Regions from separate parts of the Effusibacillus consociatus genome, predicted to be linked through region 2. Evidence: riboswitches for the same ligand, from Rfam matches in the RefSeq annotation. Region 2 holds a riboswitch; each other region holds the start of a gene.
The links. A riboswitch is a leader RNA that binds a small molecule or an ion and turns the genes downstream of it on or off. The one in region 2 is predicted to bind cobalamin.
Positions count from the first base shown of each region.

Region 1 (9,852 bases), on a different contig from region 2:
CCGATTGCTTGCACGTAGTTCCGCAGACGGTCAAAAGTTTGTGCTTCAAGCATTTCCCCGTTTTTACTTTTCAGCGTTACCACCACAGGTGTAAACTTCTCTTTGCCAAAATGATCGTATAAAGTCTCCATAGCGGATCGTGACGAATATGTTTTGGGCAAACCTTCAATTCCGGGGATTCCAAATGTTAAGTTCCGAACCGGTAAGATCATTGCCGTTATGACCAACACCCCAAACAGGATATTCAAGGCGGGCCGCTGCATTACATGTCTTGCAAACGAATACCAGCCCGTAGAATTCGGGTTCCGACCCCGTAAGATCCTTCCCCGGTTAACGCTCGTCCCTAAGATTCCCAATACGGCTGGCAGCAAAGTCAAGGAGGCAACCATTGTCATGCTGACAACCAGCATTCCTCCCAGCATAACCGACCGGGTGACCATCATATCCCAAAACATCATGCTCGAGATGCCGATCACCACCGTCACACCGGAAAAAAACACCGCACGCCCCGAGGTTCCGGTGGCAGCAGCGACCGCTTCACGCACTGAACGTGCCTGAAGTTCCTCCCGATATCTTGATACGAACAACAACGCGTAATCGACACCAACCGCGATCCCTAACATCGTCGGGACATTCAGGACGAACACGGATAAAGGCTGAAACTGACCGATGCCGTATAAAATCGCAAGCGTTACCCCTGCGCTCATGACCCCAACCAGCAAAGGCAAACCCGCCGCTATCCACGTCCCAAAAGCGAGAACCAGAACAACCAACGTGATGGGTAAGCCGATCGCTTCCGCCTTCTTCAAATCATTCTGACTTGCCCGATTTACATCATCATAGAAGGCCGCATCCCCTGCGAGCGTGGTTTTGAGCAGGTCGCTGCGGATACGGCGTTCCAGATCCGGAAGTACGGCACGTGCATCGTCTTCATTTAGGTCTAAACCCACAGTCAAATAAGCGAGCTTCCTATCCCTCGAAAATTGGCTCTCCGACGGTTCCGAAACTCGAATGACATGAGGGGCTTTTTGCAGATTGCCGCTCATCTTGTGAATCTCTTCACGAGCCTGCCTGTTCAAGAGTGTCTGGCCTTCCGGCGCTTCAATCAACACAAGCAGTTGGGCCAGCGGAGCCCCTAATCTGTCCCGCAGGATGTTGCGTCCAATTGACGCTTCCATATCTTCGGCAATAAACCCGCTTCCTTTAAGTACACTCGGCAGCCGCCACGCGAATATCCCGCTGATGATCGCTATACCAATCCACAGGAGCAAAACCGTTTTTCTATGATCATAAACCCAGTATCCGAGCTGTTTAAATCGGTTCATAGATCCCTCCTTGTATCCGTCAAAACCCCCTTTTAATATGCTCATGTTCGGTACGAGTTACCACTGATGGTTTTACGTCATCTTGTTCCTTAACGAAAGACTTCTCCGCCTCTTTTATATTCCACATCCCCGACTCCGTCTCTAACATTCGCTGCTCTTGCAATCGCGAAGAAGAAATCGGAAAGCCGGTTCAAATATCGCCGGACTTCCTCATTAATAGGTTCATGTTCTGCAAGAGTCACTACTCTCCGTTCAGCCCGGCGGGACACTGTACGACAGATGTGAAGAGCGGCCGACACCGGACTTCCTCCCGGCAGGATAAAGCGCTTGATTGGCGGACATTCCGCATCGTAGCGGTCAATCCATTGTTCCAGACGGGTCACCATGTCCGCAGTGATTTTATAGCTGAGCTGCATCCCGTCCGGAGCTTTCACCAAAGCGAGATCGCCGCCTGCATCAAACAACTCGTGCTGGATTTCCGTCAAATCCGCAATCATTTCTTTATGTTTCGCCGGATCCATCAAGACAATTGCCTGACCTACCAACGAATTCAATTCATCAACCGTTCCGTATGCCTCTACGCGAACGGAATCCTTTCTTACACGACCGCCGATGACGCCCGTCATACCTTTATCTCCTGTGCGGGTATATATTTTCATCCGCAGATTCCCCCTTGGCATCGACTAATTATAATTCCACTCACATTTATATTCTTGCATGATCGAGAAAAGCAGTTCAACGTTGATGGCTCTTTCCACCGTATCCGCCCACTGATCAAACGCTTCTTGGCGTCGTCGATGGTTTGAGGTTGTCGCACCGATTGGAGCAAGGCCTTTTTTCATCCGGATTGTGTCGAGGAACGTTCGCCTATACAGATCATTGTGCAAAATCCCGTGCAGATAAGTCCCGATTACAGTGCCGTGCCCGTTGACTGCACCATCCTCTTTTTCACCACCCGCTGCCAGCAGTTGGGCAAAAGGCTGCATGTTTCCCCGTTCCGACTGCCCCATGTGAATCTCGTACCCTTCAATGGGTATTCCGGACAGTTCGGAAGCCTCGTCAGGCAGCTCCAACACCCGCCCCTTCACCTGAACGGTTGTTTTCGCCGAAAGATACCTGGTTCTTACATCCAACAATCCGAGACCCTCTACTTCCGGAATGTTGGACTCGACCAGATCCGGATCATACAGTTTGCTGCCGAGCATTTGATAACCGCCGCAGATTCCGAGAATTCGTGCTGTATCCGCCAGAGATTCGATGCGGGCTGCCAGTCCCTTTTTTTGCAACCACAATAAGTCTTCGATCGTGTTCTTGGTACCGGGCAAAATTATTAAATCCGGCTTCCCCAACTGATCAGGTGCAGATACGAAACGGATGGACACGTCCGGTTCATAACGGAGGGGATCGACATCCGTGAAGTTCGAGATATGCGGGAAACGGATAACCGCCACGTCCACCTCATTCACAGCAGCAGCCGAGGACAATTGATCAAGCACGACCGAGTCTTCGCTTTCAATATAAAGGTCCCGTTGGTAGGGCACCACCCCTAAAACAGGAATTCCGGTCCGCTGCTCAATCCAGGTCAGGCCTGATTCAAGAAGTCTGATATCTCCCCGAAACTTGTTAATAACAATCCCCTTCACCCGCGCGCGTTCCTGTGCATCGAGCAGTTCCAGTGTTCCGACAATGGAGGCAAACACACCGCCACGATCGATGTCCGCAACCAGTACTACGGGAGCATTCGCCACTTCCGCCACTTTCATATTGGCAATGTCACGTTCTTTCAAGTTGATCTCTGCCGGACTTCCCGCCCCTTCTATCACGATGACGTCATATTGATTGCGAAGCCGATCAAGAGATTCCTCAATCATACGCAATGCGGTCGGAATGTACTCCGTACGGTATTTGATGGCTGACATATCCCCAATCGGCACGCCTCTCACGACCACCTGCGCGGTCATGTCACCCTTGGGCTTCAAGAGAATCGGATTCATGTCAACTGTAGCCGGAACTCCGGCCGCCTCCGCTTGCACTCCCTGGGCCCGGCCAATCTCTTTTCCGTCTTGTGTGACATAGGAGTTCAGTGCCATGTTCTGTGACTTGAAGGGCGCCACCCGAAACCCTTTTCTTGCAAAAATTCGGCACAACGCAGTGCAGAGCAGGCTTTTCCCGACATCACTCGCAGTCCCTTGCACCATTACAGTCAAAGTCAATTAAAAATCCCCTTTCGCTTCATCTGCCTGCTTCGCGAATAGGGGGATGTCACTCATCTCCACTACCCCAAATCGCGAGGGCAATGACCGTAATGCAAAATAGGGGTCTGGCTATACAGTGGCGCGACCGCCCGGGAATTCCACCCGGTTCCCTAATTTGGTTCACTTATGATTCAGTTTACCTGATGAGGCGAATTCTGCCAACAGAAAACACAATCGACATTATTAGACAAAATATCCGATCGATTTAATTAGGTTTAAATGATAATCTATTTATTGGGGAAATAGGGGGATTTAAACAATGATTTATCTCAATTCAATTCAGCATGCGTATCAAAACTTACGCTTTGCATGGAATGAACACACTCATGCAGTATCCAGGCTTTCATCGGGGAAGAGAATTCAGACTGCCGCCGATGATCCTTCCGGGCTGGCTATTTCCGTGCGTTTTCACACGCAAATCCGAGGAAACCAACAGGCTCAGAGAAATATTTTGGATGCAGTTTCCCTAGCTCAAACGGCCGAAGCCGGACTCCAGAGCATTCAGGAGCAACTGCTGCGAATCAGGGAACTGCTGGTTCTTGTCCAAAACGGTACTCTTTCGGAGAATGATCGGCTCCATGCGCAGCAAGAAATCGATCAACTGATCGAATCGATCGATTCCATCGGTAAAGGAACCACCTTTAACGGGATCTCTTTGCTTTCTTCTTGGATTGAAGGGACTCCCGCGTCCCCTGGAACACCGGGAACTCCCCCCAGAACGGAAATCATTGTCAGACAATCGCCAACTTTCCAGACATCGTTCGATCTGAATCCAAATTCGGATCAATTCGTTGTACCCAATTACAACATACCGGTCAGGGCTGCGGACGGAAACTTCACCATTACCGCTGCTTTCACACCCATGTGGGGGAAAGGACCGGATAACGGTCCCGATTTGCATGTCATTTCCCCTATTGGAGAAAAGTTCGGTCTGAATGACGGAGGATATTTTAGCAACGGAAAAGCGGGCACCGTCAGCAGTGCCAGCGCTTCCTCCGTTACTTTTAATGGGGAGAAGAGCAACCCTGAAACCATGACATTTATCAGTCCCATAACCGGCGATTGGCAAGTGCGGCTGGTCAATCCGGAAAAAAAGAAGGCTTATCGCATCGAACTTACCATTGCTTATCAATATACGGAGACAGTTACGATTCCAGGCACACCCGGCACTCCTCCTGTCCCGGGAACTCCCGGATCAACCGGAAAAGTAACGATTCAAACCGGGTCAACTACAGGCGATGCGCTTCCTTTGGAGCTATCCTATGTTACAGCGGAAGCTCTAGGGATCCGGAACCTGATTGCAACCGATCCGAATGCGATCGGGAAGATTGACCAAGCAATGAATACGGTCAGTTCGGAACGGACCAAATACGGAATTTATCAGAATCGCCTACAGCACCGGTACGATGTTCTCGACACCCTCAATCTGAATCATGCAAGCTCCGTTTCCAGGATTGAGGATGCAGACATGGCAGCTGAAATGATCACTCTGGTTCGCGGCAAATTGCTTCATGATGTCGGAACAAAGGTACTCGTAAAAGAACTGGATACGTATCGGGACCGGATTGCTGCGCTGTTGACTTTCGCAAAAAATCCTATTGATTCAAATCAACTTTCATGATAATGTAATTGATGGAAATATGAATATACACCAATAATTTATACATAATTTTCGAAGAGGTGGTTATATGGAAATTGCAAAAGCAATTCAAATCATCGAACAGCTATCCGATGGTGTCGACCCTGTCACGGGAGAAGTGTTTCCTATGGAGAGCCCCTATCAGCATGCCGAGACTGTCAGAGCGTTAACGTTGGCCTGTAAAGGATTGGAGGCCCTCAATGAACGAAGCAGAAGGAAAGCAAGACTGCCCCAAAATGCCGGTAAGGCGTGGAGCAGCAGCGAAGATGAAGACGTAATCAACCAGTTTCGCAGTGGGCTTCCCATAAAAGAAATTGCTGAGCGGCACATGAGAACCGAAGGCGCGATTCTGTCCCGACTCGTGAAGTTAGGCGAAATCAAAGAGGAATAGAAGTGACTTCCCTACTTTGCCAGAATGAAATACCTCAAAGCCGTCTCGGACGGTTCCTCCCAGCAAAAATCCGCCCCGATCTCCACATGAGCAAATCCTGCCTCTCGAAGCAACCTCATAATCACTTCCTTCGGATACGCCCGCTGCCAATGAGTCTCTTGGAAGCGCCGATACAACTCATCTTCCACCTGCGCAAAGAAAGTTACATCGTACTCCACCTGACACCGCACAGGATCGAATTGGCTCTGCCATATGTAGGCTACATCATCCCTTACGTCATAAAACGTTTGCTGCCCAAGTTCCTCACGCAGTTTAAAAGGTGTATGCATATCAAACAGAAAAAATCCCCCCGGCTGCAATTGACTGCGAACGGATCGAAACGCCTGAAGCAAATCCGTCTCTTCCAACAGATAATTCAATGAATCGCAAAATGAAAGCGCGCAATCCACTTTCTCCGGGAGCAGGAGTCGTCGCAAGTCCTGCTGCAGAAAGCGGAGAAAGGGAGTCGGATGGGGCAATTTGGCCTGTGCCCGGGTTAACATTTCTTCCGATAAGTCAACTGCAAAGACCTGGTACCCTTCTTCCAAGAGGCGAATCGATATCGTTCCGGTCCCGCACCCCAGATCCGCAACCTTAAAACGACTGCGGACATCCGTTTGATTCCCCAGTTCTCGCTCCAATGTTTCGTGAAACAACCGCATCCATTCGTCGTAAGGCGCGTCCTGCATCAACTCATCATAAAAATCCGCAAACTCCCCATAGATCGTACGTTCCATTCCGACTGCATCCCCCAATAAAGAAAACTTGGCATTCACCAAGTCCTTCGACTTGTGAATGCTTAGTTGCACTTATGTCGATAGGACAAAATTTATAATTTCCTATCGACTAAGAAAAGCTCCTGTCTGAAGCATCGCTGCAAAGATTAAGAAGTGCCCGGTCCTCGAAAAGGTCCGGGCACACAATTTATTACACAATACTTAACTCCCTGGCGTCGCTCCAAATGCGGTCAAGGTTGTAAAATTCGCGTTCTTCTGCACGGAAGATGTGTACAACCACGTCACCACAATCGATTAAAACCCATTTTGCTTCATCATAGCCTTCCATGCCGCGTACCGGAAGTCCTTTTTGCTCCATTTTTTCCTTCACCGCTTTCGCGATGGCTTGCACCTGAGTAGTGGAATTCCCGCTGCATAAGACGAAATAATCCGCGATCACCGATAATCCTCGTATGTCGAGCATTACAATATCTTTCGCCTTCTTGTCTGCAACCGCCTCGGCTGCAATCTTTGCAAATTCCACCATTTTTTCACCCATGCACATGCCTCCTAGGAAAATGTAGAATGGTCCTACTACTTATTCTATGTCAAAAGAGGTTCAAACGACCCGTCCATCCTTCACGACTCGCCAGATTTCATTACGAGCTTGGACGGTTAAAGGGAAGATCGGGTGCCGGCGTTTGATGAGATACTCAATCGTGTTGTCAAATGAAAGAGCTAACGCCATGTTGAGATCCTCTTCTGCCACCTTGCGTAATTCCTCAACCGCCGGATACTCGCGTCCGGGTTCAAGCGCATCGGCAAGATAGACCACTTTTTCAAGAAGGGACATATTTCTGCGCCCGGAAGTATGGTATCTGGACGCATTCAACACATCCTCGTCCGTGATTCCAAATTCCTGCGGTGCAATGGCTGCTGCTATGTGACCGTGCAACAGTTCGGTCACCTCAAAAAACATTTCGTGTATGTTACTATTCTTCGCCATCTGCACCAGCTTTTCCTTCGGCCATTCCCTGCAAAAATCATGAATCCATGCCGCAAGCCTGGCGTGGTCCGGATTTGCCCCGTGAATACGGGCCAGCCGGTCTGCCGTGTGCACTACCCCTTCCACGTGTCGAAACCGTTTTGGTGACAATTCAGCTTTTACTTTTTCACGAATTTGCTCTTCGGTCATACAACCCATTCTCCTCAATAAAGCGAATCACTCGTTCCGGAATCAGATAGTCGACCGATTTTCGCTCTCGCAATCGTTCACGCAACCAGGTCGAAGAGATCTCGAGTCCCGGCATTTCCACGTAATGGATCCGTTCTTCGGAACGGGGAAATACCCTTCGCAAGGTGCTTCTGCATTCATCCATTGCGAACCCGGGCCGGGTCATTCCAATCAAGCTCGCCAATTCCAAAATCCGGGTGGGCGATTGCCAATTGGGAAGATCGCAAAGCATATCCGCACCCATAATAAAGTATAACTCATCATCCGGGAATTGAGACGCAAAATGTTCCAGTGTGTCTACAGTATAAGAAGGTCCCTCCTGCTGCAGTTCCCAGTCAGACACCTGAAAATCGGGCTCGTACCCAACCGCAAGAACTGCCATTTGCAGACGTTTTGCGGCCGGGGTGAGGCCGAACCCGTTCTTGTGGGGCGGAACACCGGCCGGAATGAAAATCACACGGTCAAGTTTTAGCGCCTCTTTAGCTAATCGTGCGGCTACCAAGTGACCAATGTGAACGGGGTCAAACGTTCCGCCAAACAGACCGATTTTCATTCCATCACCACCTGCAACCATCATCTATTTCGGCAGTTCAATCTGCTTGTTTTCCGAGGATTCTCTGTACAAAACCACTGTTTTGCCGATCAACTGGACGAGCTCCGCGTTCGTTCCTTCCGCCAGTTGCTCCGCCACTTCATCCTTGTCGAATTCGCAATTATTCAGGATGGATACTTTGATCAGTTCTCTCGCTTCCAATGCAAGAGACACCTGGTCTAACATGTTTTCCGACACGCCGCCCTTGCCGACCTGCAGAATCGGATCCAGATGGTGGGCCATTGAGCGCAGATACCTTTTTTGTTTTCCTGTAAGCAATTTGATTACCCTTCTTTCATCTTCTTTTCGGGGTCCCCGCAACATGGCGAGACTTATGCTTTAGCATTTAGCGAGACCTTGCGCGGCCTTGCCGCGGTTCCCGTTATTTGCCTCTTTGTCACGTCACTTTGTGGGGTGTTCCAGTTGTTTTCTCATTACTTCAATCGGAGCTTCCACGCCTGTCCACAAAGTGAACGCTTCTGCCCCTTGATAAATAAACATACCCAGGCCCCCATGGGTTTGTGCTCCACGCTGCCGAGCCTCTTTAAGAAGAAGTGTCTCCCGTGGATTATAAATCAAGTCGGAAACAACCAATCCCTCGTGCAGGAGAGAGGGATCAATCGGGGTCTCCTCTATATTCGGGGACATCCCGACGGACGTTGTATTTATCACAAGCTGCACTTGGTTTGTTAAGGATGGGAGATCCTCGTAGGATACCGAATGGGCTGGGCAATAAGAGGCAATTCGTGCAGCCAGCTCGTCCCCTTTTTCCCGTGTCCGGTTGGCAATAAATATTTCCTTCACGCCTTTTAAAGCCATGGACACGGCAACGGCGCGCGATGCTCCACCGGCTCCGAGAATGAGCACCTTCGATTCGGGAAGCGACAAAGCGGTCTCTTCAATCAGTGAACGAACGTACCCGCTTCCATCTGTATTGTGTCCGACCAGTTCTCCGTTTTCATTCACAATTGTATTTACCGCTCCGATCATCTCCGCTTCCGGCGTGATCCGGTCCAAATAATTCATGACATCCACTTTATGGGGAATTGTAACGTTCACACCGCGCATCCCCAAGACCCGGATGCTCTCGACAGCCGCCTCAAGGCGCTCGGGCAAAACATCAAACACAGTATAAACAAAGGAAAGCCCTTTTTCACGAAAAGCCGCATTCTGCATCTGCGGTGAGCGGGAATGGCGAACGGGGTGACCGAACAAACCGGTGAGGGTCAGGTGTTGATTGGCATCCATAACTCTTCCTCCATGAACAAATACTTCCCCTACTATACCAAAATTACGGGAATAGAAAAACACCCCTTCACAGAGAACCGCGTTGTCCTCCATTACCGGGGTGATTGTTCACATTTTTTGCTATCTGCGAAAATCGATTTGCAGGATGATTCCTTGATTCTGAAATGAAAGCTTTACATCATGGAGATGAAACTCATCAAGTGTCGGGTCCTCCCGTCTTACCAAGGAGATCTCTCTTCTCAAACGGTCAATGAACTCATCCATTCGCAGCGGTTGCGAATCCAAACCGGTTTCCAAACGACGTTCTACCAGACGCTTGAGTTCCTGTGTCTGTTGTGCCATACCCAACACCTCAGCTCCTCGCAAATGCTATTGTAATTTACCGTATGCGAGTTGCCAGAAGGGTATGACGT
Region 1 is NZ_JBHSHC010000014.1:148,624-158,475, reverse strand. Features, by position in the region: gene ACFO8Q_RS02580 (MMPL family transporter) at 1-1,325, opposite strand, end outside; gene ACFO8Q_RS02575 (cob(I)yrinic acid a,c-diamide adenosyltransferase) at 1,415-1,984, opposite strand; gene ACFO8Q_RS02570 (cobyric acid synthase) at 2,009-3,538, opposite strand; adenosylcobalamin-variant (AdoCbl-variant) riboswitch at 3,631-3,706, opposite strand; gene ACFO8Q_RS02565 (flagellin N-terminal helical domain-containing protein) at 3,840-5,201, shown strand; gene ACFO8Q_RS02560 (hypothetical protein) at 5,269-5,610, shown strand; gene ACFO8Q_RS02555 (class I SAM-dependent DNA methyltransferase) at 5,622-6,386, opposite strand; gene rsfS (ribosome silencing factor) at 6,577-6,924, opposite strand; gene yqeK (bis(5'-nucleosyl)-tetraphosphatase (symmetrical) YqeK) at 6,985-7,560, opposite strand; gene nadD (nicotinate-nucleotide adenylyltransferase) at 7,538-8,152, opposite strand; gene yhbY (ribosome assembly RNA-binding protein YhbY) at 8,177-8,470, opposite strand; gene aroE (shikimate dehydrogenase) at 8,594-9,439, opposite strand; gene ACFO8Q_RS02525 (hypothetical protein) at 9,560-9,781, opposite strand.
Region 1: it holds a riboswitch for cobalamin, as region 2 does, so the genes downstream of both, ACFO8Q_RS02570 (cobyric acid synthase) here and ACFO8Q_RS23345 (CbtB domain-containing protein) in region 2, are expected to answer to the same signal.

Region 2 (9,852 bases):
GATCGTCTCTATGTGATTGAATCCGGAGAAATTGTCACTTCCGGCACCCCGGAAGAAGTGCTGCGACCGGAGTTGTTGCGGAATGTGTTTGGCGTAGAAACAGAGGTCATCATTCATCCGATTACAGGGAAACCCCATATTACCTTCTTTTCGGAGATGAGCATACGCAAAGAATAGGGAGGACGATCGAATTGGCGCATAGTAAATGCAGTTTCTGCGGCTTTCTCTATAATGAATGGGCCGCGCAGAACCCGTTCGACCGGAATTGGAATCAACGGATACTTTGGAAGAATTAGTGATAGCAGGACAATTAGGAACAGCTGAACCTTTTCGCGCTGACGTTTGGCGTGATGGGGGATATCCATTCGGGAGTCCGGTGTTCGAAAGCGATCCCGCAGCTGCATCGCGTTGGACCGTGTTTGCCAAAAAAATGACATGTGAAATGTAAGTGAACAACAAAAGGAGATACCCATGAACATTATCAAACGGAATGGTCAAACAGAAGAACTTATATTTGCCAAGTTTAAAAAAGTGATTGATTTTGCGTGTGAGGAGCACGCGGGGTGTGATCCACTGGAGTTGGAGACGGCACTCTTACCGCACTTTAAAAACAACATCACCACAAAAGAAATTCAAAGAACATTGATCCAGGTGGCAGTTGAGAAAACAAGTGTGGAGCAGCCGAATTGGCAGTTCGTTGCCGCGAAGCTGCTCGTTTATGACCTCTACAAGGACGCGGCCATTCATAGGAAGTACGATCATTTTGGCTATGGGGATTTCTATACCTTGCTCGTAGACCTCACAGAGAAAGGACTTTACGGCAGTTATATCCTGGATAACTATTCAAAGGACGAAGTGGACGAGCTGGGAGCGTATATCAAGCCGGACCGGGACTATCTGTTTAATTACATTGGATTGAAGAACCTTGCGGATCGGTACCTTATCAAGGGAGTGAATGGGGAAGTTTTGGAACTTCCACAGGAGCTGTTTATGGGAGTCGCCATGCATTTGGCTATGAAGGAACGTGAGAAAGTAAAATGGGCGAAGCAATTCTACGATGTGTTGAGCAGTCTGGAAATGACAGTAGCTACGCCTACATTAGCGAACGCGAGAAAGCCGCATCATCAGTTGTCGAGCTGTTTTATTGATACGGTTCCGGACAATCTCCGGGGAATCTATCATGTTGACCAAATAAAAGAAGATGTTGCAAAATACGGAGTGCGAAACGCATGGATGTTTGCGATTGCGCCTACCTCAACCACCTCCTTGATAGCGGGTTCTACAGCGGGTATTGACCCGATTTATAACAAGTTTTTCATTGAGGAGAAGAAAAATGCTGTCATTCCGCAAACAGCACCTGATTTAAACCCGGAAACGTTTTGGTACTACAAGGAGGCTCACTACATTGACCAACGCTGGAGTATTCGAGCGGCAGGAAAACGGCAGCGTCATATTGATCAGTCGCAATCTTTTAACTTGTATATTACACCCGGAATCTCTGTGAAGGAGTTCCTCGAACTTTATGTGGCGGCTTGGGAAAACGGTCTCAAAACTGTTTATTATTGTCGAAATAAGAGTTTGGAAGTGGAAGATTGTATAAGCTGTTCGGCGTAGCATGATTGGAGGATGTAAGGGTGGAGCTAACCAAGAAAAAGTTATTCAACGAATCTGGTGACCGAGACTGGGGCAAGCGCCGTATGATTGGCGGGAATACGACCAATCTGATCGAGTTAAATAACGTAAAATATGAATGGGCTACCAAAATGTATCGCACAATGATGAACAATTTTTGGATTCCGGAGGAAATTCCTTTAGCGCAAGATGCCAAAGATTATAAGAAATTGACTGCTGAAGAGCGGCAAAGCTACGATAAGATCATCAGTTTCCTAATCTTCTTGGATTCTTTGCAAACGGCTAATCTTCCTAACATTAATGATTACATCACTGCACCTGAAGTCAATCTTTGTTTGACTGTCCAAACGTTTCAGGAAGCGGTTCACAGCCAAAGCTATTCCTATCTATTAGACAGTGTGTGTTCCGCCGAAGTGCGGGACAGTATTTACAATCAATGGCGGGAAGACAAGCACCTGCTCAGGCGTAACCGATTTATTACGGATCTGTATGAGAGCTTTATAGAAAATCCGTCAGAAGAGAATCTCTTGCGTACCATCATGGCGAATTATATTTTGGAGGGCATCTACTTTTACAGTGGTTTCAGTTTTTTCTATGCGTTAGGCAGACAGGGAAAAATGCTGGGTACTGTATCTGTCATTAAGTACATTCAACGCGATGAGTTGACTCATTTAGCTTTATTTCAGGGAATTTTTCGTGAAATTCGGAAAGAAAATCCGGAATTGTTCACACCCAAACTTATTAAAGATCTCCGGCAAATGATGAAAACAGCTGTCGAGCATGAGATCGGATGGGGACAATACATCACAAACAATGAGATTCCCGGATTGAATGATGAAATTATTGAAAAGTATATTAAGTATTTATCGAATGAAAGATTGAAGAAACTCAATTTGGAAATTCTGTATCCGGAGGTTACAGATCACCCGATGAAATGGGTAGAAAGCTTCAGCAATATGAACGGAATCAAAACCGACTTCTTTGAGCAAAAGGTGACCAACTATAGCAAATCTTCGAATTTAAATTGGGATGATCTCTGATCGCAAACAAATTGGGTATGGACAAACTTTGCCAAATCCATGTATGCTTAACACGAATATAAAAATCTTGTCTTTCATAATTATTTCAATAGCGTACTCGTCTAGGTGCCCCAAGATTAATGGGGGTAACAGGGAATCGGGTGAAAATCCCGAGCGGTCCCGCCACTGTAACCGGCGAGCTCTCTTTCATGATGTCACTCGAGGAATCGGGGAAGGCGAAAGAGCGCGATGATCCGGAAGCCAGGAGACCTACCTGGAGCGAGCACACCCAAGTCTGCCTTCGAGGAAAAGGTACGGTGTATGAGTAGGAATCCTGCGATCAATGGTGTTCGTGTGCAGGTTACCATGCTTATTTAGACCCCAGCCTTTTCGGCTGGGGTTTTTTACTGGGCTGAAGTAGTCAGGCATGCGGGGGAGCCGGATTGATATTCAGGGAAGGAGGTGAACAGATGACTACAATCGCTCAAAAGCTTTTTGCGATTCAGGTGAGTCCGACACTCGCCAAAATTTTATATGTTTTACAGTGGGTGCTTCTAATCGGGTGGATCCCTTTTACATTATACGGACTGTTCTTTACTCCCATTGCTCCGCTGCACGATGCGGTCCATCCGACCCGTCACAGCATGACGATGGTTCCCTGTCACTAGTCCTATCCTGTTACTTATCCCCCGCATGCCTGAACATTTGAGCAATAGATTTGCCGGAAACATACTTTGGTAGGAAAAAGGAGATGGAAATTGTGAAGTTCAATCTGTTCCGCTTTGTACTTTTCTTAATTCTTCCCGTTGTCATTATCAGTTCTATCGTCTTTAGCGTAGGGATTCTGGAGAGTTATGAGGAAAAAGGGGAATATCTGGTTCCTCAGAATCCTATCGCACACGAAAGTGCCACGTTCTCTTATCAGTTACTCGATCCGGCCACGAATCAGCCGCTCCAAAACGCTTCGGTACATATGGAAATTGTCAAAACGGAAGCGCTGAATCCTTGGCTGTATGTCGGATATCTCCGCGAGGACAATCAAGGTACCGGTTTGGTCTATGAGATGGACTACTTGCTGCACGACGGAAAAATTCAACTGGAATCGAACTTCTGGGATGCAGGTTCCTATACAGTCTCAATCCACGCGACAGCACCCGGACTAAAATCGCCGGTTGATGTTCAGATTCCGGTTGAGGTAAAAGTGCCGTTGGGGAAAATCGTGAATACAATCGGCTTGTTTGCGGCTATTTTGATTGCTGCGATGATCAGCGGCTATATTGCAGGAACTCTTGAGAATCCGTTTAAGAAAGCCTCCAATTCAGGTGGAGCGATTAAAACTGTCGTTTCCGTTCTTGTTGTTGGGCTGCTGGTTGCAGGAAGCGTCCCATCTGCATTGGCACATGGGAATGGGGCTCCATCCGGACCGGGTGGCACGATGCAGATCGAAAAGGAGGGTGTAAAAGCCGAATTAAAGATGAATCCTGCAGAACCAGTACAAAAAGGCGAGCCTGTTCATTTTACAATGACCTTCCGGGACGCAAAAACGGGTGAACCGGTGAAGGGAATTGACGCAAACGTATCCCTGAACCATATTGATGACAATTTGACGATGTTCTCCACACGCACCCAGATTCAAAATGGGCAGTTGGAATTTGATTATGCTTTTCCGGATACTGCCGAGTTTGCAGTTGTTGTGCATGCGGCACCAAATTCGCCGCAATCAACGCTTTCCGCACCGTTTGACGGCGAGTTTTCTTTTGAAGTGCCTCCGGTCGATCCAAGCTTGGGAGCCCAAATCCGGGCAGGTATTTTAATGTTGGCGGTCGTGGCTGCGGGACTCGTGATCGGAGTGGTTGGAGGGAAGCGAAGAAAGGCAGCTTTTGCGTGACTACCGCCATCTATTGATGTTTGGAGAATGCGATTTGGAATTTTGAACAGCAAAAGGAGTGACTCAAATGACGTTTGTTCCGTTGACAACTCAACCGCAAGAAATCGAGGAAAAGAGTTTTGAGATTATTGCAGAGGAACTGGGGGAGCACCCTTTCACCGCAGAACAGTTCCCTGTGGTGCAGCGGGTGATCCATGCTTCGGCTGATTTTGAACTTGGACGGTCGCTTCTTTTCACCCCTGATGCGATTCAGGCCGGCATTCAAGCGATCCGCTCCGGTTGTCCGGTGGTCGCGGATGTCCAGATGGTAGAGGTAGGGGTTTCCAAACCCCGATTGGAAAAGTTCGGGGGTAAGGTTCACTGCTTCATTTCAGATCCGGATGTCATGGAGGAAGCAAAAAAACTCAATACAACCAGAGCAATTGTTGCGACCCGTAAGGCGGCCCGTCTTTATGACGGGGCAATCTGGGCAATCGGAAACGCTCCGACCGCATTGCTTGAATTAATTCGGTTGGTGGAAACGGGGGAAGCCAAACCCGGTCTCATTATCGGCGTTCCGGTGGGCTTTGTTTCCGCAGCCGAATCGAAAGAACTGCTCAGCAAGTCAAAAGGGGTTCCGTTTATTACAAATATCGGACGCAAAGGCGGATCGCCGGTTGCTGTATCGATCGTCAATGCTCTTTCACTGTTGGCTGCTCGGGAGTAGTGTTCCATGGCAAAAGAGGCTGACAAGGAGAAACCTCTTCGCCACGGATATACGACTGGCGCCTGTGCAACAGCGGCCGCGAAAGCGGCCGCTCATGCCTTGTTGACAGGAGAGGCTTGGGCGCATGTAACGATCCGTATTCCGGCGGGGTTGGATGTGACCTTTGAAGTGCACAATCTTGAATTTACCCGGGATATGGCAACCTGTTCCGTGATTAAGGACGGGGGGGACGACCCGGATGCCACTCACGGGGCCCATATTTTTGCAACGGTAACGTATTCGAAGCAGCCAGGAATTGATCTGGACGGTGGAGTCGGTGTCGGACGGATTACCAAGCCGGGGGTGGGGCTTCCGGTGGGAGCCCCCGCGATCAATCCGGTTCCGCAGAAGATGATCCGGGAGGCGGTCTCGCAAGCAGCGGGCGAATTCTTGGAGGAACGTGGGCTTCGAGTGGTAATTTCCGTCCCTGACGGGGAAGAGATTGCCAAAAAGACGTTGAACGCCCGTCTTGGAATTATCGGAGGAATCTCGATCCTGGGAACGACCGGGATTGTAAAACCTTTTTCTTCGGCGGCGTACATTGCAAGTGTTATTCAGGCAATAGATGTAGCGGTAGCTAACGGGTGCGACCATCTGGTGCTCACCACGGGCGGTCGAAGTGAACGTGTTGCGCAAGAGGATTTGCCGGAGCTTTCGGAAGAGGCTTTCATCCAAATGGGGGATTTTGCCGGAATCGCTTTAAAGCAATGTGCAAAGAAGGGTGTTAAAAAAGTCACAATGTCCGGAATGATGGGGAAATTCTCCAAGCTGGCGGCCGGTCATATGAACCTGCATTCGAAAGGCTCGCAGGTGGATTTTGAATTTCTGGCCTCGGTGGCATCCAAAGTCGGGGTTCCACCGGAACTGCTTGCAGAAATCAGGCAGGCCAATACCGCAAAGCAGGTGGGCGACATGCTCGAGGCAGCCGGATATCAGAAATTTTTCGCGCTGTTGTGTTCGATGATTAGTGAGGAATGCAGGAAACACGGCGGGGGAGTGTTTGAAGTGGATACAGTTTTGGCTGAATTTGACGGACGCATTATCGGGAGGGGGTCTACAGATGCATCCAGTCCGAATTATCGGGATTGGCGATGACGGGGCTGCAAGCCTGACATCCTCGCAGCTCAAGTGGGTAGCGGAAGCGGATCTGCTTGTTGGCGGGGAGCGGCACCTCGGTTTCTTTCCGGATGTGAATGCGGATAAGCTTGCTGTCCAGGAGGGGCTCTCCAAAGCGGTGCAGGCGATTGAGGCTGCTCAGGCGGAAGGGAAACAGGTAGTCGTACTCGCATCGGGGGATCCGAACTTTTACGGCATCGCCGGCTATATTGGCAAAAAACTTGGCAAGGATCGAATTGAAATCCACCCTGGTCTGTCTTCGATCCAGTTGGCGTTTGCGAGGCTGAAGGAAAGCTGGCATGACGCGTTTCTTGCTTCTGTGCACGGCAAGACCCGGGAACAAGTGGCGGGCTGGGTGAGAAAACATCCGAAGGTGGCCCTGCTCACAGATGACGACAACACACCAGCCGCTATTGCAAAAGATTTGCTGGCTGCAGGAATTGCCGGAGTCACAGCGTTTGTCGGTGAGAATCTCGGGGGCGAAGGGGAACGTGCCGGACTCTATACTCTGGAGGAGTTGGCGGAAGGAGAGTTTTCTCCGCTGAATGTATTGATTTTGCTGCGGGATGGGGAAGCTGCTTTCACAGCTACGAAGGACGAGACTGCCTCGACGGCGGACACCGCTCTGGCGGCGGATACGGTCTCCTCCTCTTTCCCCATGGGAATACCTGACCACCACTTTCACCAACGCAAACCGAAGCGCGGACTGATTACCAAGTCCGAAGTACGGGCTGTCAGCCTTGCCAAGCTGCAGATCAAACCGCATGACATTATATGGGACATCGGGGCGGCAACGGGATCCGTAGGGATTGAAGCTTCCATGTTGGCTCCGTACGGTCATGCGTACTTGATTGAGAAAAACGCCGAGGACATGGACATACTCCGCGCCAATGTGGAGAAGTTTGGACGGCCGAATGTTACTTTTCAATGCGGGAAGGCTCCGGAAGGACTTGAAGCGTGGCCTGAACCTGATGCGATTTTTATCGGGGGTACGTCCGGGCAGATGCAGCCTTTGCTTGAATTATGTGTCCGGAAGTTGAAACCGGGCGGGAGAATCGTGCTGAATGCGGCGACAATCGAGAATTTATATGGGGCGGTTGAAGGATTCAAGCGTCTTGATATGCATGTGGACATCACGATGCTGCAGGTGGCGAGAAGCAAACCGATTTTGAATCTGACGCGGTTTGAGTCGTTTGATCCCGTGTATATTGTGAAAGCCGTTCGAATGGAAGACCGAGAGGAGACAGACGAAGAATGAACATCGGAAAATTGTATGCAATGGGCGTTGGCCCTGGAGATAAAGAACTGGTCACATTGAAAGCATATCGAATCCTGTCAAAAACGGATGTAATTGCTTATCCGCGCAAATTGAACGGGGACAGCTACGCGTTGTCGATCGTGGAAGAGTATTTGCAGGAAGGGGTCGAGCGTGTGGGACTGCATTTTCCCATGACCCGAGACAAGGAACTGCTCAAGGCCAAATGGGAAGCGATTGTGCAGGAGGTTTGGGAAAAGCTGTCGAGCGGCAAAAATGTGGCATTCGTTACAGAAGGTGACCCCTACCTGTACAGTACGGCCATTCATTTGACGGGGTTGATGAAAGAGCGTCATCCTGAAGTGGAAATTGAGATTATACCGGGTATCTCTTCGATTAACGGAGCTGCATCCAAGCTCGACATTCCTCTTGCAGACGGGGATCAACAACTGGGGATTATCCCGGCAACCTACGATATGGACGCAATGCGTAAAGCACTTGAGGAGCACGATACGGTAGTATTCCTGAAAGTGGCGAAGGTCCTGACCGAGGTGATCGGAATTCTGAAAGAAATGGATCTCGTCGACAAAGCTACAGTTGTGACCAAAGTGGGTTCGCCCGAAGAAGTGATCTATGAGGATGTGGCTTCTCTGGAAGGGCAGGAGCTTGAATATCTGACCCTGATGATCGTCAAAAAAGCACTCAAAGAGCACAAGTCGCGCCAAGGCACCACAGGTGCCGGGTCGCGCCAGGGAGCGTGAGATGGTGGCAGGCAAGGTCTATATCATTGGAGCGGGTCCCGGTGATCCGGAATTGATCACCGTGAAAGGAAAAAGATTGATTGAAGAGGCGGATTTGATTCTATATACGGATTCTCTGGTGAATGAAGAATTGGTTGCCAACCCAAAACCGGGGGCGGTTGTTGAGAAAAGCGCAGGTCTCACCCTGGAAGAGATTGTAGCCCGGATGGTGGAAGTTGCCGAAGCTGGCGGTTCAGTCGCAAGGGTTCACACAGGGGACCCGGCGGTGTATGGGGCGATTCTGGAACAGATTGTTCATCTGAACGAAGCGGGAATCGAATGGGAGATTGTACCGGGCGTTTCTTCTGTGTTTGCGGCCGCCGCAGTGCTGGGGGCTGAATTGACCGTGCCCGAACTGACACAGACATTGATTTTGACCCGTGCGGAAGGCCGAACCCCGGTACCGGAAGGGGAGAAGTTGGCAGATCTCGCGAAACACGGGGCGACGATAGCTCTCTTCCTGTCTGCCACCCTGATGGAGAAAGTGGTGTCCGAATTAAGGGAAGCTGGCTGGAGTGACGATACCCCGGTGGCGGTTGTACAAAGAGCCACATGGCCTGATCAAATCATTCTCCGCTCCACAGTAGGGGAAGTGGCAGGGGAGATGAAGCGTCTCGGAATCAGATCCCATGCCATGGTACTGGCGGGTAAGGCTCTTGACGAAAGTTTGCAGTGGTCGCATGAACATAAATCGAAACTGTACGACAAGTCGTTTGCGCATCGATATCGGCGGGCTGTTAAAGAGACCGGATTGCCAGGCGGTTCATCCGAAGGCGAGACGGCGGCCACGGCTGACCATCCACCGGCGGATGGCGTGAAAACAGCGGTTCGAGGTGAATTGTGATGCGGATCGCAGAAAATCCGAAACCGTACGCGATTGTGGGAATCACCAAACACGGAGCGGAGCTTGCCCGTCAATTGGCCGATCAGATGCCGGATGCAGACCTCTATTTGTCCGAAAAGTTTCTGCAGGAGGGAGACGAGGAAACTGTTTATTCGTTTCCGACCAACGTCAGGCTGTTGCTGGAACAGATCTTTCACAACTACGAAGGATGGATTCTTTTGATCTCCCTTGGGGCGGTAGTGCGTATGATCGCACCCGTTCTCAAGGACAAAAAAGTTGACCCGGCGGTTGTTGTGGTTGACGACAAAGCCCAGTTCGCCATTTCAGTGCTGTCCGGTCATCTGGGAGGCGCCAATGCGCTGACGGAGCGGGTGGCTGGAATCCTTGGGGCAGCACCTGTAGTTACCACAGCATCCGATGTATCGGGCACGATTGCGGTTGATCTGCTCGGACGGGAGTTTGGCTGGAAGATCGATGATGACAGGCAGGTAACCCCCGCATCGGCTGCGGTGGTAAATGAAGAACCGGTTGTGGTAATACAGGAGACCGGGGA
Region 2 is NZ_JBHSHC010000157.1:58,107-67,958, reverse strand. Features, by position in the region: gene ACFO8Q_RS23360 (ABC transporter ATP-binding protein) at 1-177, shown strand, start outside; gene ACFO8Q_RS23355 (ribonucleotide reductase N-terminal alpha domain-containing protein) at 472-1,614, shown strand; gene ACFO8Q_RS23350 (ribonucleotide-diphosphate reductase subunit beta) at 1,635-2,672, shown strand; cobalamin riboswitch at 2,759-2,943, shown strand; gene ACFO8Q_RS23345 (CbtB domain-containing protein) at 3,122-3,319, shown strand; gene ACFO8Q_RS23340 (hypothetical protein) at 3,412-4,539, shown strand; gene ACFO8Q_RS23335 (precorrin-8X methylmutase) at 4,607-5,245, shown strand; gene ACFO8Q_RS23330 (cobalt-precorrin-5B (C(1))-methyltransferase) at 5,252-6,379, shown strand; gene cbiE (precorrin-6y C5,15-methyltransferase (decarboxylating) subunit CbiE) at 6,345-7,658, shown strand; gene cobI (precorrin-2 C(20)-methyltransferase) at 7,655-8,416, shown strand; gene cobM (precorrin-4 C(11)-methyltransferase) at 8,418-9,299, shown strand; gene ACFO8Q_RS23310 (cobalt-precorrin 5A hydrolase) at 9,299-9,852, shown strand, end outside.

Region 3 (9,852 bases), on a different contig from region 2:
TTGGTAGTAGGTGCCCTGCTCATAGATATAAAATGTCACCGTATCCTCATTCTGGACGAGAGACATCGCTGTCATTTTGCCGCGATTTTTTTCGTCTACCACCAAACCCAGTTTGTGAATCATCTTCTTCCACTTCAACAGATCGTCGCGGGATATTTCTCCAGCCACATTCCGAAAAATTACAATTTCTTCCGCCACAGCCTCTCCCCCCTTTGCTTTACAGAGGCTGATTTGTATATCATATGAGGTGAGGATCGAAAAGTGAAATTATACTAGCTGAGAAATGGCTTATTTTCTTTGGTTCCACTGTGCTATATAATGATTGAAGCAGCAACCTGGAGGGTGCCCATGAACATTTCAACCAACCGAACAACAAAAAATGGCCTTTTCGTACTAGCTACCTTGGTTCTCGCAGGAAGTCTTGCGGCATGCGGGGGAGCCTCCCAAGGAGGAACACCACCGGCTCCCGTTCCCAAAACGGAAACTCCGCAACCCGCCAACAAACTGCCTGTTCAAGGGCAGATTTCGAACTTCACATTGGAGAACACAGAGAAAAAACCGGTTTCTCTCGACAACGATTTAAAGGCAAAAGCGAAGCTCGTTTATTTCTTCTACACCAATTGTCACGACGTTTGCCCGATTACTACCAAACGTATGGAAACCATACTGGGTAAACTCAAGCAGCAGGTTCCGAACGCCGATATCCAGCTGATTTCGATTACGGTAGATCCGAATCGGGATACTGCTGACGTACTTAAACAATATGCAAAACAATTCAATGCAGACCCAAATACCTGGGCTTTCCTGCGGGGAACGAAAGAGCAGACCGATGCGGTCATGAAACAGTTCCATGTCAGTGCGGAGGAAATGATGAACCATGACATAATGCACAGCGACCGTCTGTTCTTATTGGACGAGAAAAATCAATGGCGGAATTCGTATTTGATGGGAACCGGGGTGAAAGATGAAGAAATAATTGCGGACATTAAAACGCTGCTAGCAGAATAATCCTTAAAAAGGAAACCCCAGCCTGTAAGCTGGGGTTCTGTTACTTGCTTGTCTGAGGGGGAGCACTGATGAGCAAATTGCTTCGATCCATTGGGATTATGAGTGTCCTATTTTTTATAATCGGGAGCATCAGTCTCTGGAAGTCCATTCAGCCAGCCCGGGAACTGAACCTGAACTATTCAAAAGTCCCTTGGGCCGACCGAATCGAATCAGCGATTGTGAACCTCGGAGTCATGACTCTCTCAGAAGAGGATTTGACGAATCTGTTCAAGCAATATGTTGTAAAATCGGCTAAACTGCAGCAGCTGCCGATCACAGGGGCGGCCGTGGAACTGCACAGCGAATCCCTGGTCAGCCATGTAAATTTGAAAAAAGGATTTTTGAGCGTAGGAATCGAGACAAAAGCAAGTGTCACTCTGGAAGGGGATCGTCTCTTGATCACGCCTTACGAATATAAGCTCGGAAAAATCCCTCTGTCACCCGAAACGTTTTCCAAACTCCTGCTGCTCTTCAACACAGAATTGAAAACGCCGTTTGCCCTCGATCTCCGCTCCTATATTCCGCGGGAAATAGCCATTACATACGTTGAGCTTCTCCCCGGCAACCTGAGGCTTGGTCTGGTTCCGAAACTGTTCCTGCGTTAGTAGATTCCCCATGTCGGGAAGTAAGTTCCATGTAGAAGTAAGAGGGGGAAATTACGAAGGATCCGCCATTTTTAAACCACGAGAAGTTTTTCGTCCGCTTCTGTAAGTAGTGGGTCCTCACCATTTTTCAATACTTTTTCGGGAAAAATCCCTTCATGACTCAGCAACTTCTCCTCTTCCAACAACTCGCCCTTTTCACTTTCACAACAAATAGCATAAATTTCATCAAAATTTGCAAATGACATAGAACCACCTCCCCTTGTGTTTTATGATAACATCCCTCAAAATAGACGTCCATAAAAAGGAAGCGGACAAACTGGGTTGGACCAGGCGGTGTGAACCTCACCGCAGTTCTGGAGTGTCGGTCTGTTGTGATGATGGGTTAGGTGTGCAGTGATTGACTCCTCCTTGGGAAAATGACTCCTCCGCGGGAAATAGCAGACATTCAGGTGCTTATTGTCATATTTTTGGTAGTGAATCCAGCCGTCAGATAGTGAAATACCGGATCGAAAATCCGTTATTCTTCAAACTGGGAGGCAGCACCGCAACGTCAATGAACTCGAGCTGTTAGGCCAAAAAAAGACATACTTTCCATGCGGCAGGCGTAAATCTTACTCAAAGCAGTTCCAACAGCCGCCGGTTCTCTTCCCTTGCCCGCACCGCGATACGAAAATAGGTTTCATCCAGACCCGCGAACGAGCGGCAATCGCGGACAAAAATCCCTTTTTCCGCAAGCTTGGGCCAAAGCTGTTCGATTCGAACATCCTCACGCTGAACAAGCAGAAAATTGGCATCAGACGGAACCACCCGATACCCCTTTTCCCTCAGCTGTTCCGACAGAAACTTCCGTTCCGTTTGCAGCCAATCCAGTGTCCGCTGCCGAAATTCTTCATCCTCGAGCCCCGCGATGGCCGCCATCTGAGCCAACGTGTTCACCGACCAGGGAACCTGCATTTCCCGCATGCGGTCAACGAGATGCCCTTCTGCAGCCAGGTACCCGACACGAATCCCGGCAATCGCGTAAAACTTGGTCATTGAGCGGATGACGATCAGCTTCTCAAAGTCAGTAACGTACCGGATGAGAGTTCTCGCTTCCTCGTCCGGAAGAAAGTCAAGGAAAGCCTCATCAATCAGCAGCCACTTGTCCAGGTCTCTTGCAGTATGCAGGATTTCATCAAGAATCCCTCGATCAATACAGCGCCCCGTTGGATTGTTGGGATTGGCGAGTACCAGCAGGTCCACTTTTGGGAGAACTTGAAAAAGGGGTTCCGACTCGACCCGAAAACCTGTCTGTGCGGACAAGGGAACTCGCAGGATCTCGGCGCCCTCCACTTTCGCCGCTTGTTCGTACTCTCGAAATGCCGGCGTGACCGTTGCGATTTTTTTCGGCTGGATCAGCCGCATGGCCAAAAAAATCAATTCGGCAGCCCCGTTTCCAAGCAGAAACCGGCTTGCCGGCAGCGACCATTTTTTCGCCAATGCATCAAGCACGTCTTCTCCAAGTGGGTCGGGATAATCGATGATTCGGGGAAGCGCTTCCTGGATCGCGCGAAGTACCGAATCAGGTGGACCCAACGGATTCAGATTGGCGCTGAAATCCGCCATCTTATCCCGGCTCCATCCCCATTCCGTTTGGTAGCGGGTAATGTTGCCCCCATGCTGCATCACCATTGAAGCCCTCTCTTTCTGGCAGGTTCGATGCGAAACTATCAGAGCAGCACACCTACTGCCGTTAAAAGGAATACTGTCTCCAGCACTTCACAGATCGCCCCGTAGGTATCACCCGTTAGCCCGCCCAGCGACCGGGCAATGATGCGGGCCATCCACCAGAACGCCAGCCAGCAAATACAAATAATCACAAATCCTTTCACTTGCCAGAACAGCAAAGGCAGAATCAGCACGCTCGTGGCCAATGCCAATTGTGAAGAAGAGACTCGTCCGGCCAAGTGCACCCCCATTCCCTCCTGCCGAGCGGGTGGATATCCTGCAATCGCCCCAACCATAGCCGTTCGCCCAATTGCGGGCATCATGAGAAGCAGCAGGGGATTGTGTTTACCGACCGCCGAGAAGAGAGCCCATTTCAGGGCAAACAAACAGACAAAAGCGATTACGCCCATCGCCCCCACGCGGCTGTCCTTCATAATGGCCAGTTTTCGTTCCCGATCCCGACCGCTTAAGAGCCCGTCGGCCGTATCCATCAGCCCATCCAGGTGCAGCCCTCCGGTCACTACAATTCCCGCTATGACCAGGAGTACACTTGCTGCGTGTGGCGGCAGCCATGTGAAGAACACATAGGAGAAGGCGGCCAGAATCGCCCCGATCAACAATCCTATATAAGGGTACCAACGGACACTTCGAATGAACGCATTTTCGTCAAAATCGGCTTGTCCCGATTGAGGCAGAGGAATTCGCGTGAGAAATTCAATCGCCATCCTCCATTCACGTACAATGGAACGCAAGGGTGTCACCCCCTTTTTGCACTAATCAATGCCCCTGGCAGCTGCTGAGAGAATTCCTCCAAGCAGCAGCATCAATCCGGAGCTGATGTACAGAATTCGAATGGTTTGTTGGATATGCCGGGAAGCGAGTTCTTGCGAGGGTTCCCCCATATAGGCGCGGAATGATTCCCGTCCGTGATAGATGTTGCGTCCCCCGAGCCTGATCCCTAAAGCTCCCGCCACGCCCGCCTCCGGAATCCCGCTGTTGGGACTCGGATGTTTGGCTGCATCCCGGCGGATTGTATGCCATGCGCCTCTTGCCGAAAGGCGTAATACCCAAGCGGCTGCCACCACCAGCAATCCGGTAATCCGTGCGGGTAACCAATTGAGCACATCGTCAAAGCGGGCAGACGCCCAGCCAAAGTGCAGATACCTTTCGTTTTTGTATCCCACCATCGAATCAAGCGTGTTAGTGGCGCGATAAGCCATGGCAAGCGGTGCCCCGCCGATCATCGCATAAAAAAGGGGGGCGATCACAGCATCCACAATATTTTCCGCGACACTTTCCACTGCGGCACGGACCACTTCCGGTTCGGGCAGAGAAGTGGTATCACGGCTGACGATCCAGCCGGCCAGTTTTCGAGCCTCTTCCAGGTTCCCTTGTTCCAGCGCCTTCCGGATTCCGTTTCCCGCCTCAGCCAATCCGCGAACTGCAATGGTGGTAGAGATCAGCCAGATATTCAGCAACACGGCAAGCCACGGGCTGACCAAGCTTGCCAGCCACAGCAGGCCGACCACGATTCCCCCGCTGCCGCCCACCACAGCGATCAACAGGAGAATGCCCGCCCATTTTTCGCGTTTCGGGCGGGTTCCAAGTTTCGGACGGTTCCCATGGTCCGAACCCGTTCCGTGATTCGATCGCTTCTCCTGGTCCGCACAATTCCCATCTGTAGGGACCCGGAATACTATGCGCAGGAAGGATTCGAGCCGGGAGATCCCCTTGCCGATCACGATAACCGGGTGCGGCAGCCACCTCGGATCCCCAATCAGAAGATCAATCAGGAATGCCAGATATACCTGAATCATAATGCTGCCTGAATCTCCTTCAGATTGACAGGGATCCCTGCGATCAACGCATACACTGCATCCGATTCCCCGGCAAATAACTGGTTCATCAAACCGAGATAATCCCGATACTGCCGCAACAGTTTGGATTCCGGAACGATCCCTGCCCCGACCTCGCTTGTCACCACAACTACCGGGTGAGGATAGTTCCTGCAAGCCTCGATCAGGTCACGAGTCAGCTCGAGAACTTCTTTCTCTGACAGGGGGGCCGCCTGTCCTTGTGATTCCTTATCCCACATCCAGTTGTTTAGAAGGAGAGACAAGCAATCAAGCAGCAGAACCCCGGCGGTTTCATCCAATTCACGAATGCGGTTCGCCACGTCAGCAGTCTCTTCGATACAGCCCCATTCAGCAGGCCGACGTTCGATATGGGCCGCGATCCGTTGCTCGAGTTCGGAATCGATCTTCGGGCAGGTGGCGAGATAAGTGACGGGGAGACCCGTCGCTTGCTGTACCTTGGTGCAGTATTGTTCCGCAAACCGGCTCTTTCCGCTGCGGGAACCGCCGATGACAAGAATCAACTTTCGCTTGTTCAACCTATCACCTTTCCCCTATCGTAAATATCGAGCGCCTCGTTCAATGCCTTTGTAACCGCCTGCGCGATCAATGTACCGACAACGGTGCCCGGTCCCCCATATTCCATACTCTGACCACGTCCGGTTGTGGCAATCACCACAGCATCTGTCGTGGTACCCGTTGCCATTTGTCCGCTTCCGGGACACCGGATTCCCCGTTCATAGAAAATTGCCGTTTTCACTTCCGTCACTGTCGCTATCGCATTCACCATGGCAGCATCCGTCATTGTCCCGTCAATCAACACAACCATGTTAATCGTTCCGAGGGGATAAGGGAACGGATTTAAAGCGGAAGTCTGCTCTTGTCCCAGGTAGGATGGCCAAGTCCCTGCCCGCCATGCGTTGCCGCTCCCCGCCGTAACCACCGCAACTACAAGCAGGGGAGAGTCGGGCTCGGAACCAACTGACTCAAATGCGACGACGCCATTTTTCACATCCACAGCAGTCATCAGCCCGATTGATTGGTCCGGCAGCCCCAGTTCCCGGATTTCACGTTTTAAATCTTCTGCCGGATCGCTGCATCGATATCCTTTATGTACGGTCAGATTCAAAATCGAACGGATGTCGTCCTGACGCCCTCCCCGATAAACTGCCGAACTAAGGGTTCGAAGGGGAACCTCGCTTTTAATGACCAATCGTTTGTCATACCTTTCAAGCGTCACGTCGGGGAGCAGTAGTTGTGAATCAAGAAGCTGCATCGGCGACTCCCGCTTCCGCAAAGGTAGCCATTTCCCGAAGCACTCGTGCAGCCGCTTGCACCACAGGCAATGCCAATGCAGCCCCGGAGCCTTCACCCAAGCGCATCGAGAAATCAAACAACGGCTGCAGTTCCAATGCTTCCAAGACAATACGATGGCCCGGTTCAACCGATTGGTGGGATCCGAACAAATAAGAACGGACCAACGGTTCGATTTTGGCGGCTGCCAGTGCTGCCGCGCTTGTGATAAAGCCGTCAACAACCACCGGAATCCGGTGGGCCGCACAAGACAGGATCAGACCTGCCAGACCGCAAATTTCAAGACCACCCACTTTTGCCAATACATCGATCGGGTCTGTTGGATTCGGGGAATTCACCCGGATCGCCTTCTGAATGGTCTCAATCTTGTGCTGAACCCCTTGACTGGAGAGGCCCGTGCCTACCCCGACCACTTCCTGGACGGGTCTTCCTGTCAAAACCGCCGTGATAGCCGCGCTGGCTGTTGTATTGCCGATCCCCATCTCTCCGAGCGCAACCATTTTGTAACCGGCCTGATGGAGTTGGCTTCCCATTTCCCATCCGACCTGCAGGGCTTTCTCCGCCTCTTCTCTGGTCATCGCCGGTCCTTTTGCCATATTGTCTGTGCCGTAACGAACTTTCTTCACCCACAGGCGATTCGAAGTTTCCGAGGGCACTGGAATATCCGATTTCACACCCACATCCACCACATGGACATCGGCGTTCGCATTTCGGGCCAACGCGTTAATCGCTGCTCCTCCAGCGAGAAAGTTCAACACCATCTGAACCGTCACTTCGGAGGGGAATGCGGATACTCCCTCTTCTGTCACCCCATGATCCCCCGCCATCAAAACCACGGCACACGGGGTGACGGTTGGGATCGTTTCCCCTTGAATCCCCGCCAGCCGGATTCCGATTTCTTCCAACAGTCCGAGACTTCCCTGCGGTTTTGTGAGCTGGTCATGCCGTTCACTTGCGAGTTTGATCGCTTCTTGATTGAGTTCTTCAATTCCAATCGGTAACTTCCACATAGTTAGTACCTCCAGCTTCGAATATGATTCCCTATATCGCGTCCACCCGGATTGGGTTCTCGGATCCCCATCAATACGGCGGACACCCGGACTGACGCTCTTCGGGTCCCCATTAAAGTACTCGGATTATGCTACAAAGGCTTGCATCACTTTAATGGGTATAATAGTTACTCCCCCCAGTCCGAAGACCAGGGGGAGGTATGCACATACGCGTACCAGCCCCTTTTTCCTCGAAAAGCGGCCTTCTCACACTCACAGGCAGGTTTCCTGGCTCGAGTTCATGATCTTCGTTCGTCTTCCCGCGATGTTCTCACGGTGACCAGTGAACGAGACTCCCTCTTACAGTGGCGGGACCGCACCGGATTCGCACCGGATTTCCGCTATTATCCGTTTCTATGAAACGGCACCTGTGAGTATAATAGGATTATTGAAAATATGTATAGTTCCATCATGCACTATAGGGGGCTGGAATGACAAGGATAATTTTGGTTCGACACGGAATTACGGATCACAACCTGGAATATCGGCTTTCCGGCTGGACAGATGCACCTCTTAATGAAGTGGGAGTTCAACAAGCGGAATGCGTGGCCGATCGGTTAGAACAACTGGTTCGAGAGGACAATCAAGTAGATGGTATCTACGCAAGCCCATTGCAGCGGGCCGCCCAAACCGCCGAGATCATTGCAAACCGCCTCGGGCTGTCTGTCACATGTCGGGATGAGCTGAAAGAAATGAATTTTGGAGTCTATGATGGAGTCCCCATCACCGAGTTATATGAGACGCACAAAGAAATGGTCGATCGTGCATTAAATCCCGGCGATGATGAGTTCGGGTGGGAAGGAGGGGAAACCCGGGCTGAACTCTATCATCGAATTGAGCAGGCAATCCGAAGGATTGCAGACAATCATCCGGAACAGACTGTGGTGATCGTCACACATGCGGGCGCTATAGCGTATTTCATCACGGGCCTGCTTGATAAGCCATTATCACACTGGAACGAATATCATGTCGCGAACTGCAGCCTGACAACGGTATTGTGGAAGGACGGAAGGTTTGAACTGGAAACCCACAATGAAACCTCCCATGTTCCGAAAGAAAAATTCGCCCAGTTGATTGAAGAGGCGAAAAACCGGTTGGGCATGAAGGCGGTGTGAGAAAAAATCCGCCCTATGGGAGTCTGGGACCCCTTTAAGAACTGTCAGTACGGGTCCTTTTTTTAATGTGGACGGGCATTAACGGATTTTCAAGTCTTTATATGCATACTTTGGAGCCGTGACGTCTGCAAAATCGCAGAATAGGCCCCCGAAAATCTCTTATTCTGAAAATCGACGCTGGAATTAGGGAAATAAGACCGTCAAAAACCTCTATTTCACCTCTATGTATGTTCCAATCCTGTAGTATAAACTTCCCCTATCCAAATCCCGGCCGGTACGAGCGAATACGTACTGAACCGTTTATGGAGTGGGGCCACTTTTCCAAAATGAAAAAACCACTCGAAAGCTCGAGTGGTTGCCCGTTTACCTCACCTGCACATACTCACCAAAAATATATCCAACCGTGCCGTTTTGCAGTTCAACTTTATACCAACCGCCGGTTTCGCCCAGGATTGCAACCTGGTCCCCCTGTCCGGCAGACGTAAGAATCGGATTGTTGGTTCCGGGGCCCTGACGGACGTTCACGCCGCTGGTTACTGTCCCTGTTCGTAGGGAAGCTGTTCCGGAACCTGATCCTGCTCCGGAATTCGCTCCGGAACTCACCCCTTGTCCGCCATTTCCTCTTGAACCCGCCCCTGCTCCGGCACCCGCCGCCAAAGCCGATTTCGAATTGGCGGGCTTCCCGTCTTCTCCCAGCGTCTCCCGCACGAACTTCTGCACACCTTTCACATCCGGCTGGAGGATGGACTCCCCAATCGCGTTGTACGTTTCCGTCAAGAGTTCGTTTGGCGGAACCTGGACAGCGTTCATTGACGATTGATCCAAAGCCAGAAGGTCAGTTGACAGACGCATCAAATCGGTGGCCGTCATGTTGGTCTGCACATAAGACTCGGCTTCTTTTAACATACTGGGGAAGCGCACAAGCGTGAGCGGCGTCTTCATTTCCGCAAGAACCGCTTTCACCAGCTTCCTCTGCCGGTCCGTTCTTGCAAAATCCGCAGTTATATCTCCACGATACCGGACGTATTGCAATGCCTCGCGGCCGCTTAAGTGCTGGAGCCCTTTTTTCAAGTTGATGTCATAGACACCATCGTCCACATGCTTCATCGGAATCTCGACGTTGATGTCAACTCCGCCGATTGCATCGACAATTCCCTCGAAC
Region 3 is NZ_JBHSHC010000022.1:46,468-56,319, reverse strand. Features, by position in the region: gene ACFO8Q_RS03760 (hypothetical protein) at 1-198, opposite strand, end outside; gene ACFO8Q_RS03755 (SCO family protein) at 349-1,008, shown strand; gene ACFO8Q_RS03750 (hypothetical protein) at 1,077-1,652, shown strand; gene ACFO8Q_RS03745 (hypothetical protein) at 1,724-1,897, opposite strand; gene cobD (threonine-phosphate decarboxylase CobD) at 2,268-3,323, opposite strand; gene cobS (adenosylcobinamide-GDP ribazoletransferase) at 3,362-4,111, opposite strand; gene cbiB (adenosylcobinamide-phosphate synthase CbiB) at 4,133-5,176, opposite strand; gene cobU (bifunctional adenosylcobinamide kinase/adenosylcobinamide-phosphate guanylyltransferase) at 5,173-5,751, opposite strand; gene ACFO8Q_RS03720 (adenosylcobinamide amidohydrolase) at 5,748-6,488, opposite strand; gene cobT (nicotinate-nucleotide--dimethylbenzimidazole phosphoribosyltransferase) at 6,475-7,536, opposite strand; cobalamin riboswitch at 7,777-7,962, opposite strand; gene ACFO8Q_RS03710 (histidine phosphatase family protein) at 8,007-8,690, shown strand; gene ACFO8Q_RS03705 (LCP family protein) at 9,054-9,852, opposite strand, start outside.
Region 3: it holds a riboswitch for cobalamin, as region 2 does, so the genes downstream of both, cobT (nicotinate-nucleotide--dimethylbenzimidazole phosphoribosyltransferase) here and ACFO8Q_RS23345 (CbtB domain-containing protein) in region 2, are expected to answer to the same signal.